2 linked regions of the Candidatus Vesicomyosocius sp. SY067_SCS001 genome follow. The protein of the gene in region 1 interacts with the protein of each later gene in a pairwise test. Links are inferred from orthologs where the notes say so. Each region holds a gene or a part of one and is shown in the gene's direction. Other genes may lie near its edges.

Region 1 (6,802 bases):
TGTAATGCATATTGTATCAAATGTTGAATGTGAGCTTAAAGATGACGTGAGTGTGATTGACGTTTTAAAAGCAACTTTTCCAGCAGGTACACTCAGTGGCGCTCCTAAAGTTCGAGCAATGGAAATTATCAATGAGGTTGAACCATTAAAACGAAATATTTATTCAGGTGCAATTGGCTATTTGTCTTGGCATGGATGTATGGATATGGCAATTGCTATTCGTACTGCCGTGATTAAGGAGCAAATACTTTATATTCAAGCTGGAGCAGGTATTGTTTATGATTCTACAGCGCAATCAGAATGGGATGAGACTATGCATAAAGCTCAAGCATTGATCAAAGCTGCACAGCAAGTTTAAGTGGATAAAATATAACTAAAAATATTATTAGTTATATTTGATACGAAAAATTATTCTTGAATAAAGTTATAAAGCACTAACATTGTGCTAAATTTTTTTTAAAAAAGAATATTATAATATAACGTTTTAATAAAAGAGTTGCAAAGTATTTTTAAGTGCTATATCATTCATTTTTATCAAGGTTTAATTATCTTGTTGATTTATATAAATAGGAGAACAACATGAAGGAAACTATTTCTTCTATCTCGACAGTTTTGATATTGATAACATTATTTATGATATCAGCACAAACAGGTGCTAAAGAGATGACTAGCGAAGAAGTAACTTTTGGTCGTAAGTTGGGAAATTGTTTAGCATGTCATATGATTCCAGGTGGTAGTTTGCCAGGAACAATTGGACCACCATTATTTGCAATGAAGGAAAGATTTCCAAATAAGGCTGATTTAAGAAAACAAATTTGGGATGCAACAATTAAAAATCCATATTCAATTATGCCTCCATTTGGTAAGCATCAAGTGTTAACTGAAAATCAAATTGATCAAATTACAGATTTTATTTATTCAAAATAAGGAAAACAATATGAAAAGAAGATTATTTTTAAAAAGTGCAATAGCAGGTCCTGCAGTTGCTACAGCAGTAAGTGCAGGTTTATTAACACCAAGCATGGTTTTTGCTAATTCTGCAAGTTTTAAGGATAAATCAGACATAGCAAGTACTTCGGTTGTAAGTTCTAAAAAAGGCTTATTTAAATTTAAAGCACCTAAGATTGCTGAAAATGGTGAGGTAGTTCCTATGACAGTGGACGCATCTAAAATTAAAGATGTAACAGATATTTCTTTTTATATTAAAAATAATTCTACACCCTTGGCGGCTTCATTTAATTTATCTGGTGCTCATGGTTATGTTTCTACCCGTGTTAAGATGGGTAGAACTTCTTCAGTTATAGCGTTAGTGACAGCGGGTGGAATAACAACTTCTAGAACTCAAGAAGTTAAGGTAACAATTGGTGGTTGTGGTGGTTAATTAACTAATTATATTAAAATGGAGTATATATAAATGGCAAGTATTAAATTAAAACCCAAGGCAAGAAAAGGTGTAATTAGTATTAAATGTTTAATTAAACACCCTATGGAAACAGGTTTACGTAAGAAAAAAGGTAAAATAGTCCCAGCGAATTATATTGAAAATATAGTTATATTACATAATGGTAACAAAGTTGTAGATGCTGATATTGGTAGCTCGATTTCTAAAAATCCATATTTTAAGTTTAAGGTAACTGGTAAGAAAGGCGATATAATTGAACTTAAGTACAAAGACAATAAAGATGAAATAGGTTCTGCGACTGCAAAGTCTAAATAACTGTTTATAATTACTGATGTGAAATTAATGAAAAAAATAATAACCATAATGGTTTGTTTAGGTTTTTTAGTTAGTGTGGTATTAGCTGATGTTAAATTTGACCAAAAGGCCCTTATTAATCATTTTAAAACAATTTTTCCGAGTGTTGAATTTGCAGACTATACCGATGGTGTATATATGATTGATCAAGATTCAAGGGAACAATTTGAAGAAATTTTAGATGGTATTCCTCCTTATGAGGAGGCAGTGGAGGATGGTGGCAAGGAGTATTTGAAGTTTGGTCTTAACAAATGTCTTTCACTGAAAGACCCAGTAGTAGCTCGTATTAAACATCCATACTTTAATGAATCGACTCAGCAAGTAGTCACACTTGAAACTGCAATTAAAAATTGTTATCAAAACCAAACTGGTAATAAATTAAATTACAATAAAGGTAAAATTGCTCGTATTAGCGCTTGGATTTCAGACCAAGCAGCTGGACAAAAGATTAATGTAAAAGTTGAGTCTTTTGGTGCTAAAGCGGCTTATGAGAAAGGTAAGATTTTCTTTTATGCCAAGCGTGGTCAGTTTAATATGTCTTGTGCAGATTGTCATGTTTATAACGCAGGTAGAAAAGCTCGTGCTGATATTCTATCTCCTGTATTAGGGCATACTACTCACATACCTATGTATCGCGTAAAATGGAGTGGTATGGGTACATTGCATCGTCGCTACTCTAGTTGTTTAAAGAATATGCGCGCTAATCCATTAAAACCTCAAACAGAAGCCCTTCGTAATATGGAATTTTTCCACCAGGCAATGAGTAATGGTCTTAAAATTACTGTCGATAGATATAGAAAATAGGAGAGAGATGCTAATAAAAAGAGTATTATTAATAGCTTTATTATTATTTACTTTAACAGCTCTGGCTGGCTACATGGGTAGTTTGCATAATTGGAACAATGACTCTAATTCATTTAAGTCTGTTATTGCGGCAGCTGAAACTGGCTATAAAGATAATCTTGCTGAAAGTATGGCATGGCGTGATACTGGAAAAATGATTAAAGAAGCCAGAAAATTGTATAAATCAGGTAAAAATGTTGCGGCACTTATCTTGGCAAATAAAGCTTATAAGCAAACAGTTAATGCAACATTACAAACTATTTTAGCAAAAACAGCAGGTCCTAGGTTCTAAGAAAATTTAGTGGGTTTATATATATATAATGCTTCTATTTTCTATTGTTTATTATAAAAAGATATATTAAGTTTTCTAATATTCTGTTGTTTTATATTTGAAATTTTTTTATATATTTTTTTGAAAATTAGCGCTATTTAAAATAAAATTAAGTATTTAAGATTAGTTTGTTTAGACTTGTAAAATAGGTAAGTATTCATCAAATTTATTTTAATTATTTTTAATGGTTAATCCTGGTTTTGTACATCTACATTGTCAAAGTGAGTTTTCAGTTGAAAACTCTGTAGTACGTATTTCAAAATTTATTGAAAAAGTACAAGAAATTGGCATGGATTCAATTGCATTAACGGATGAATCTAATCTTTTTGCAGCAGTTAAATTTTATCAAAACGCTATTGCTGCTAAGATAAAGCCAATATTTGGTGCTAGAATTAATATTAAAGACAAGGAAGGTGAGTTTTCTTCAGGTTTATTATTATGTCAAGATCATCAAGGCTATCTTAATCTTTCTGAATTGATTTCTTTGTCTTATACTCAAGGACGTTCATGTGAGCGTGTCAGCATAACACAGCAAGAGTTAATTGACTATAATCAAGGCTTGATCATGATTGCAACTCCTATTTATAGTGATGTAGCTAAATATTTAATATCAAATAAAATAGTTGAAGCTAAGCATAAATCTGAGTTTTGGCATGCTATTTTTGTTGATCGTTATTATTTAGGTGTTCAAAGAACTTCAAGGGAGTTTGATGAAAAGCATTTACATCTTTGTATTAAATTGGCACTTGAACTTGATATTGCTGTTGTGGCAACTAATGATGTACAATTTTTAAATGAAAGTGATTTTGATGCACATGAGGCTAGGATTTGTATTTCTCAGGGTAGCCTCTTAGATGACACGCAGCGTAAGCGACATTTTTCTAATCAGCAATTTTTAAAATCACCTGAACAAATGCATAAGTTATTTTCTGATTTACCAGAAATTTTAGAAAATACATTAGAGCTAGCTAAACGTTGTAATGTACATTTTGAGTTATTTAAAAGGAATCATTTGCCAGATTTTCCTATTCCAGAACACTTAACTATAGAACAATTTTTTAGTGAAGAGTCAGAGAGTGGTTTGGTTCAACGTCTGAAAAACTTAAAGGTAGATGTTAATATTTATCAACAACGTTTAAAATTTGAACTTGATATTATTATTCAAATGGGATTTTCAGGTTATTTTTTGATTGTAGCAGACTTTATTAGATGGTCAAAAGAAAATGATATACCAGTAGGTCCAGGTCGTGGTTCAGGTGCTGGTTCTTTAGTGGCTTATGTTCTAGGTATTACTAATGTTGACCCAATTAAGCATGAATTATTATTTGAACGTTTTCTAAATCCAGAGCGAGTTTCAATGCCAGATCTTGACATTGATTTTTGTACTGATCGTCGGGATGAAGTGATTAGTTATGTAGCTAAAAAGTATGGTCATGAGAAGGTTTCACAAATTATTACCTATGGTACGATGGCGGCTAAAGGTGTAGTGCGTGATGTAGGGCGTGTTTTGGGACATCCTTATGGGTTTAGTGACAAAATATCAAAGTTAATTCCTAACGATTTAAGGGTGACACTTGAAAAAGCTTTGAGTGAGCCTAAGAAAGGGGGTTCTAAAGAATTGCGAGCTCGTTATGATTCAGAAGAAAGTGTAACAGCATTAATTAATCTTTCTAAGCAATTAGAGGGTTTAGTAAGAAACGTTGGTACTCACGCAGGTGGAGTAGTGATTGCACCTAGTAAAATTAGTGATTTTTGTCCAGTATATAAAGGCTATGGTGAGAATGATAGAGTAGTTTCTCAATTCGATAAGGATGATGTTGAGGCAGTTGGTTTGGTTAAGTTTGATTTTTTAGGATTATCTAATTTAACAGTTATTCACAAGGCCATTAAACTAATTAGTATTAATGGTTTATCAGATGAACCGATTAACTTAGATACTTTACCATTAGATGATAAAAAAGTTTATAAACTACTTCAAAGTTGTGATACAACTGGTGTTTTTCAATTAGAGTCTAAAGGGATGCGTAGTTATTTAAAGAAACTTCAAGTAGATAATTTTGAAGATATTGTTGCAATGCTGGCATTATATCGTCCAGGTCCATTAGATGCAGGTATGGTAGATGATTATATTAATGTAAAACATGGTGCACAGATTAAGTATCCCCACCCTATGCTAGAACAAATTCTTAAACCAACTAATGGTGTATTTTTATATCAAGAACAAGTAATGAAATCTGCACAAGTGATGGCAGGATATTCTTTAGGTGGTGCAGATTTGCTTAGGCGCGCGATGGGTAAGAAAAAAGCTAGCGAAATGAATCGTCAACGTAGTGTTTTTGTTAAAGGTGCTGCTGAAAAGGGTATTAATGAAAAAAAAGCCAATGAAATTTTTGATTTGATTGATAAGTTTTCAGGCTATGGTTTTAACAAGTCTCATTCGGTGGCATATGCATATGTTTCTTATCATACTGCTTGGCTTAAGTCTCATTATCCAGCTCCTTTTATGGCTGCAGTTTTATCTGGCATGATGGATGATACGGATAGGGTTTCATTTACTATAAGCGAGACCCGTCAAATAGGGTTGATTGTTAATGGTCCAAATGTGTGTGAGTCTAATTACGAATTTAGCATTCTTGATGAAAAGACAGTCTTGTATGGTCTTGGTGCAATTAAAGGTGTTGGTGTAGCCTTGGTTGATGCGGTTGTATTTGAACGTAGTGCTAATGGTACCTACAAGGATTTATTCGAATTTTGTTCTAGAATTGAAAAGTGTTATTTGAATAAACGTGCTATTGAAGCATTAATTTATAGTGGTGCTTTTGATATATTAGGCGTGAATAGGGAGAGTCTAATTAAAACTTATCCTATAGCTATTAGACAAGCGGAACAAAAACAAAGTGACTATTTTTCTGGTCAGAATGGATTATTTCCACATAGTGAATATGAAACACGTTATCTTTTAGCACCAAGTTTTTCGTTTAAAAAAAGATTACAATTAGAAAAAAGCGTGCTGGGCTATTATTTTTATAATCACCCTACTAATGAGTATACAGTGACCGATTTAAAGAACATTAATGTAGTATTACCTTCTAAGATTGTCTTTAGAAATAATAGAGATGTACGTGTATTAGCGTTAATTTCAGATCTACGTTATCGCTCTATTAAGAATGGAGAGCAAATTGCTATAATTACAATTGAAGATGACTCTACGTCATTAAATGCTGTGGTATTTACGAAAACTCTAACTTTAGTGAGTAATCAACTTATGATTGATGAAGTGGTGGTTATTTCTGGTAATATTAATAAAGATTTTAGAAATCAATGGCAACTAGTGGTTAATAAAATTGAAAATATTGAGCAAGTAAAAATAAGTTATGCCAAGGGTTTTGAAGTATTATTAAACACTAAACACCAATCAATTTTTGATAAACTTATTAAGATTCTGATTGAATATAAGGGCAATTGCCCAGTTAAAATAACTTATATTGTTGATAATTTAATAGGTAGTATGTTGTTAAACAAAGTTTATTTAGTGGCACCTAATCAGCAGTTAATTGATGCTGTTAATGTCTTAGCTCAAGATCAGGTAAGCAAAGTTTATTATCATTAGCAAGTAGAGTATATGGCTCCCTATAAATTAAATCACTTTTAAAAATTAAAATAATACTTTACAAGTGTATTGATTAAGTTGATATTCAAGAATGGATTATAAATATCTGGTTATTAAAGATAAGGTATTATGTTAGGGTTAATCAGTACTTGAATGTTAGATTAACCGAATAATCTAGAACATATTTATATTTTGTATGTTGACTAGTAATCGTAACATAAAAATATAGAATCAAATATAAGTTTATATATGTACAGGTTAA
Region 2 (5,662 bases), 390 kb from region 1 along the record:
AACAGTTAATCAAAACACATTCAGAATTAAAAAAAGCACAAGATAAACTTTCACTAGAAACTAGCAAAGATCATGTTTTGAATGATGCTAAAATAAAAATGACAGACTTAAAATATTTATTAACTTCAGTTCAAAAAAAATTACAAACCTCTGATAAAAAGCTTAAATACTTAGAAGGTATTTTTGAAGAACAAAATAAAAACATAATCACGAAAAACATTACCAGTATTAAAAAATTAAAAGAAGCCTCAACAAATATTGCTGTAACAGGACTTATTGTACCTGCTATTGGTATTGCCACCTTAATCTCTTACACTTCTGAAGAAATACAAAACTACTGTAATAATATTAAAAATACCATGAACTTAGGATACAAGCTATTTGGTAAGGTTATATCGCTAAATAAGAATATGCGAATAAACTATCAGCAACAATGCTTAAGGAAATAAAGTTTCAAAAAAAGGTTATAACTAGAAAATAAAAAAGAAAACTTATTTTAGCTTTTTTGTAAAATTTTTATTAAAATCCTACGCATAAATCTCATCTTAAGAATCTTTAGCAACCATAGTAACAATAGATCTAATCTCATGGATTACTAACTTAACCAATTCAGTTTTAAACCAACTCGTTAGATAACTGCTAGTCATTATTAATCCTAACCAAGGATAATAATCTTTAATATCGTAAGGATAGTCCAATACTAGAACTACAGTCTAGATTTAATCTCTACATACACCTAAAGAATATTAACTACATAATTTACAAGCCTAGCAATCAAATAATAACCATTAATATCAAGCCTAATATGTCCTATTACCTAAAAATTATTTACCTAGATATTGAAAAAAAATCTTTATAAAACATTGATAACTATTTGTAAAAAGTACGCATTTATCCTAGTCAAGAAATTAATAATTAAACCATTATTAGATTCTCCTGTTAATTGCTTTACTTTTTGCATTTATAACTTGTAACTCAATACTAAAAAATAGATTGCTTACTGAGCCCATGGTTTAAGTTTAATTAAATATGGCAAAAGCGTAATCATATGACTACCTATTCTGATTACCTCCAAATATTAACAATAGGACACTTGATTTTCCTAATAGGATGATAATATCACTTCCATTTTAAAAATTAACTGATTCACCAATTATGCCAAAATACGCAAACTCAAACATTAATTGTTAATAACATATTTTACCACTAGCACCCATATGTACGGATAATTATCAATACAGTATTAAAACTTATTAATATACTGTTCCCAAGTAGTACCATAAATAAAATAAGAACACCTTACCGCTCAACCAACTATAATGTGTATTATTGTTACCTAAAATAGGTAACATCCATTTTGGCTTTACAGTAGAACCAGAACTATAAAAAATAAACAGTAGTATTTCAATATAAATTATGGATATTTAGCTGAAACTTCAGAAGCTAAATCATGATATAAGATATCTATATCAATACAATCACACACAATAACTACTTAATCAAAATTTGCCTTTAACTCAGTGGTTATACCAATGCGTATATCTTTATTACCAGTAATAACAATCTTACATTGAGAGTCTAAAATTCTATTTTTAATACTTCTAGTAAGAAATAATTAATACCATATAATGAACAGTATTAATACAAATACAAGATAACATAGCATAAATTGCTTGTAAAATCATCAAAATATAAATGTAACCTCGAACCGCCTTTCTCAACCCTTAAAGTTTTAAGTTCATTGCTAAGTTTTGCCACCTCGTCATGAATCTGTTAACAAGTAAATACTAACTCAACTTAGGTTCATAACCTTACAAAAATGATAATAATTTAATTTACATATAAATAGATGTTTATCCATATAATTGTAAATAATATTTAACTCACTCCCTTTAAACCAGTCAATTTGGTCTTTTATATAATTAGTATTAGAGAATTTAATTCAAATCTTTTTGACAATCTAGAAATTATCTCGGTTACTATGTCGTCGTCATCAATTGAATTTTGATACATTTATTCATAAGTTACTTCATCATACATAGATGATTTGATAGGTTTACTGATATGGCCACCTTTAATTGGAATACATAAAAATAATAAAAAATCCTATTTAGTATAATAAAATAACTAAAATAACAAAAAATTTTTTAAAATATTCTAATTAGAAATAAATTATGGAACTGTAAACGAACCATATTTCCTTAAAATAAAAGCAACATCATATATTAAATATAATCATCTATCCAATCCATTAAGAAAATAAAACTGCCACAACTATAAACAATTAAATCTACCATGGATATAAATGATATTACACTCATCCAGAGTCTGTTGCTATTGCAAATGTTGTTATACTAAAATCAAATTCAAAATTCAAAATTCAAAAACTACAGTAATACATAAATAACTGCCGATTATCATATTATTTTAATAAATAATAACATACATCACATCACGAATTAAATATTCGTTACTTATCAATAACTTTATCAACATCTGTTACTGATAATTTATCTTTAATCTCAGATATTTTTACACTATCCAATACTTTTTGTTGTGCTGATAATTGCTCATCTATTACATAAATTTCACTTAAAATTGAAGAGTCAATTAACCCTGCCTCAATCTCTCTTAAAGCTACTACCGTTGGCTTATCTTTCCCTGCATTTAATAATGGTTTATAACCTCCAGAACTTAACTGATGTGCGCGTTTTGCTGCTACCAATACCAACTCAAAGCGATTTTCTACATGGTCTAAACAATCTTCGACTGTTACTCTTGCCATAATATTTAATAATATTACTTATGATAAAATGAGATAATTGTACACGAAAAAATAAGTTTAATAAATATTCGATGGAAAGACTAATTGTACTAGATACTGAAACTACAGGGATTAAACCTTCTGAAGGTCATCGTATCATTGAAATTGGTTGTATAGAGATTATAAACAGACAAATCACTAAAAATAATGAATATCATGAATACATACAACCAAATCGTAATGTTGGTGATTCAGTGCGTATCCATGGCATTACTGATAAATTTTTAACAAAAAAGCCTAAATTTAAAGAGGTTGTTGAAGAATTTTTAGCTTATATTAAAGAAACAACTCTCATTATCCATAATGCTCCATTTGATCTTGGATTTCTAAATCACGAACTTAAACTTATAGGTATTAATGAACGTATTGAAGACAAATGCAACATTATTGATTCATTAGAATTATCTAAAAAACAACGACCTGGTACACTGCATAACCTTGATTCTTTATGTCGGCGATTTAAAATTGACTCAAGTGCAAGAATTGTGCATGGTGCGCTGTTAGATGTACAAATTCTAGCACAAGTTTATCTTGCAATGACTGGTGGACAATCTACTTTATTTGGCAATGATAAAACCATTAATAAACAGGCTAATAATATTATTAGGATAAACAATGCTATTGGCAAAATCAAAATTATTTATGCAAATAAAAAAGAACTCGCAGAGCACGCAAATTACTTTAAAAAACTTTAAGGCAATTATTAGATTTATCGCCAAGTTAAAAAACAAAACGAACTCAACCACATTACACTAAAAGTTGATACTAAACAATAATTCTATAAAACAGATAGACTATTCATTCAAGTCTTTTAATTTAAAAATGCTACACCACTATTTAATCGATGATGATAATCAATAAAGATATGTATAGAAACGATAAAATTTAGATATTTATCACTCCACTTATAATAGATTTCTATCTATAAAGATAGAAGCTTTCTCATATCAGAATAGCAATTACAACAAATTTGTAATTATTGATGATTTTTACACCAAAATTTGAAAAAAGTAATTTGTATGTTAAACACATACGTTGATCTAAACTATAACACTACTTTGATTAATAATACGCCGACCAATTCTCCTGACCTTGCTTCATCAATTTATAATCTTGACTCAAAAATAGGAATTAGTAACACTAGTATAATCTTACTGGAGCAAACCCAATCACGAATAGAAGAACCTAATTAAAATAGACAAAAAACCATACAAAAAAAATTGATAGTATGTTAGTATTAATTGTGAATTGACTAATTGTAACACAATCACTATTTACATTCCAATTTAACAAAGTATAATCATTGTTTTTTTCGGAGTGTAGCGCAGTTTGGTAGCGTATCTGGTTTGGGACCAGGTGGTCGGGGGTTCAAATCCCTCCACTCCGACCAAAAAATACCTTGCATTTATAGAACGTAACAACCTTGGTATATGCGCCCATAGCTCAGCTGGACAGAGCAACGGCCTTCTAAGCCGTAGGTCACACGTTCGAATCGTGTTGGGCGTACCACATCTAAGGATAAAACTTGAGGTATAATTTATGGCGGGAATAGCTCAGTTGGTAGAGCCCCGGATTGTGATTCCGGTTGTCGCGGGTTCAAATCCCGTTTCTCGCCCCATCATGCTGGTATTTATATTCTTAGGTTTGCATTTTATCAAAAAAAATGATAATCAATTATTATTTGATACTTTAACAACAAACTCCTATGATTTATCAAAACTATATAAAAGTTATAAGCGACTTACAATTATAGTAAAAAATAACTGAGCAAGATCTATTAAAAAGACTATTCAGAAATTGACAAGAAGTTTTTATTTATCTTAAATAGAAACAACTAGCTAAATTATTATTAAACAAAAATATAGTATTTAATTTAACCAAACTAGTGGTATTTTCCAAAACCTAAAATAGAAAGACCAATATATACTTAGAAGGTTGGCTAAAAATCTTTAAATTGTTATAGTTTTTAAGTATAAATATTTAATAAATAAAACCAATGAGTTAACGATTATTACTCACTCAAATTATAGTACATAATTTATCTAAAATATTTACTAACCAGTAAATTAGAAATAAATTTATTAAAAGAAAGTTTCCAAATAGAACAATCACACTAGATAACAAGTTTGTGAAAAAATAAACTTACTTATCACTATAAGTAAATAAAAAATAGGTAACAAAAAAGCATTTAAGTGGTTATGGTTATCCAATCATTAGTGGTAGGATCTTAAAAAAATTGAAAAAAATACACGCTTAAGATTTACAAGTTTAATCGAGCTCCACTTGAATTTATTGTTACCTATTTGAATGTAAAATATTCAACAATTATTGAAAATTAAATTCAAGATTTAAATTTAAATGATAATAGCGTATATAATCAACATTTTAAAAATTAATATTGATTAACTTTTTATAGGAGTTTAAAAATGGAATTTTTAATACAAAACTGGTTACTGATCACAATTATTATTGTTTTACTTATTTGGCTTGCTAGTATTTATAACAACTTGGTTTCTTATAAAACTCAGTATCAGAATGGTTTTGAGCAAATTTCAGTACAACTTAAACGACGCTTAGACTTAATTGGTAATTTAGTTGATATTGCCAAAAAATACATGGAGCATGAAAGAGAAACGTTGACTACTGTTACTAAAGCTAGAACAGAATTAATACAAACCAACAAGGTAGCACAAAAAAATCCAGATAAAAAAAATGCCATGACAAATTTGGCAAGCTCTCAAATAGCTTTGGAAAGTGCAATGAATGGTTTTAACTTAAAAATGGAAGCGTATCCTGATTTAAAAGCAAACAGTAATATGATACAACTAAGCGAGGAAA

Evidence for each region. The genes of interacting proteins can lie anywhere in the genome.
Region 2: the proteins of dnaE (region 1) and dnaQ interact in binary tests that used the Escherichia coli proteins (3 or more experiments, as listed by UniProt). The link is inferred for Candidatus Vesicomyosocius sp. SY067_SCS001 from one-to-one orthologs.

Annotation. Positions count from the first base shown.
Region 1 is NZ_CP054877.1:772,472-779,273, reverse strand. Bases 2,724-6,740 are described here. They hold dnaE (DNA polymerase III subunit alpha), read left to right. Parts: upstream 2,724-3,114; coding sequence 3,115-6,540; downstream 6,541-6,740. Other genes in these bases: HUW60_RS03685 (beta/alpha barrel domain-containing protein), read left to right, coding at 2,724-2,891. Also shown: trpE (anthranilate synthase component I), read left to right, coding at 1-358; sulfur oxidation c-type cytochrome SoxX, read left to right, coding at 580-927; HUW60_RS03700 (thiosulfate oxidation carrier protein SoxY), read left to right, coding at 938-1,381; thiosulfate oxidation carrier complex protein SoxZ, read left to right, coding at 1,415-1,717; sulfur oxidation c-type cytochrome SoxA, read left to right, coding at 1,745-2,560; more of HUW60_RS03685, read left to right, coding at 2,568-2,723. UniProt on the Escherichia coli protein: DNA polymerase III is a complex, multichain enzyme responsible for most of the replicative synthesis in bacteria. This DNA polymerase also exhibits 3' to 5' exonuclease activity. The alpha chain is the DNA polymerase catalytic subunit.
Region 2 is NZ_CP054877.1:382,932-388,593, reverse strand. What follows is about bases 1,811-4,687. They hold dnaQ (DNA polymerase III subunit epsilon), read left to right. Parts: upstream 1,811-2,856; coding sequence 2,857-3,519; downstream 3,520-4,687. Other genes in these bases: HUW60_RS01870 (hypothetical protein), read left to right, coding at 3,844-4,017; rpoZ (DNA-directed RNA polymerase subunit omega), read right to left, coding at 2,471-2,785. Also shown: HUW60_RS01885 (hypothetical protein), read left to right, coding at 1-449; HUW60_RS01850 (LemA family protein), read left to right, coding at 5,251-5,662. UniProt on the Escherichia coli protein: DNA polymerase III is a complex, multichain enzyme responsible for most of the replicative synthesis in bacteria. The epsilon subunit contain the editing function and is a proofreading 3'-5' exonuclease.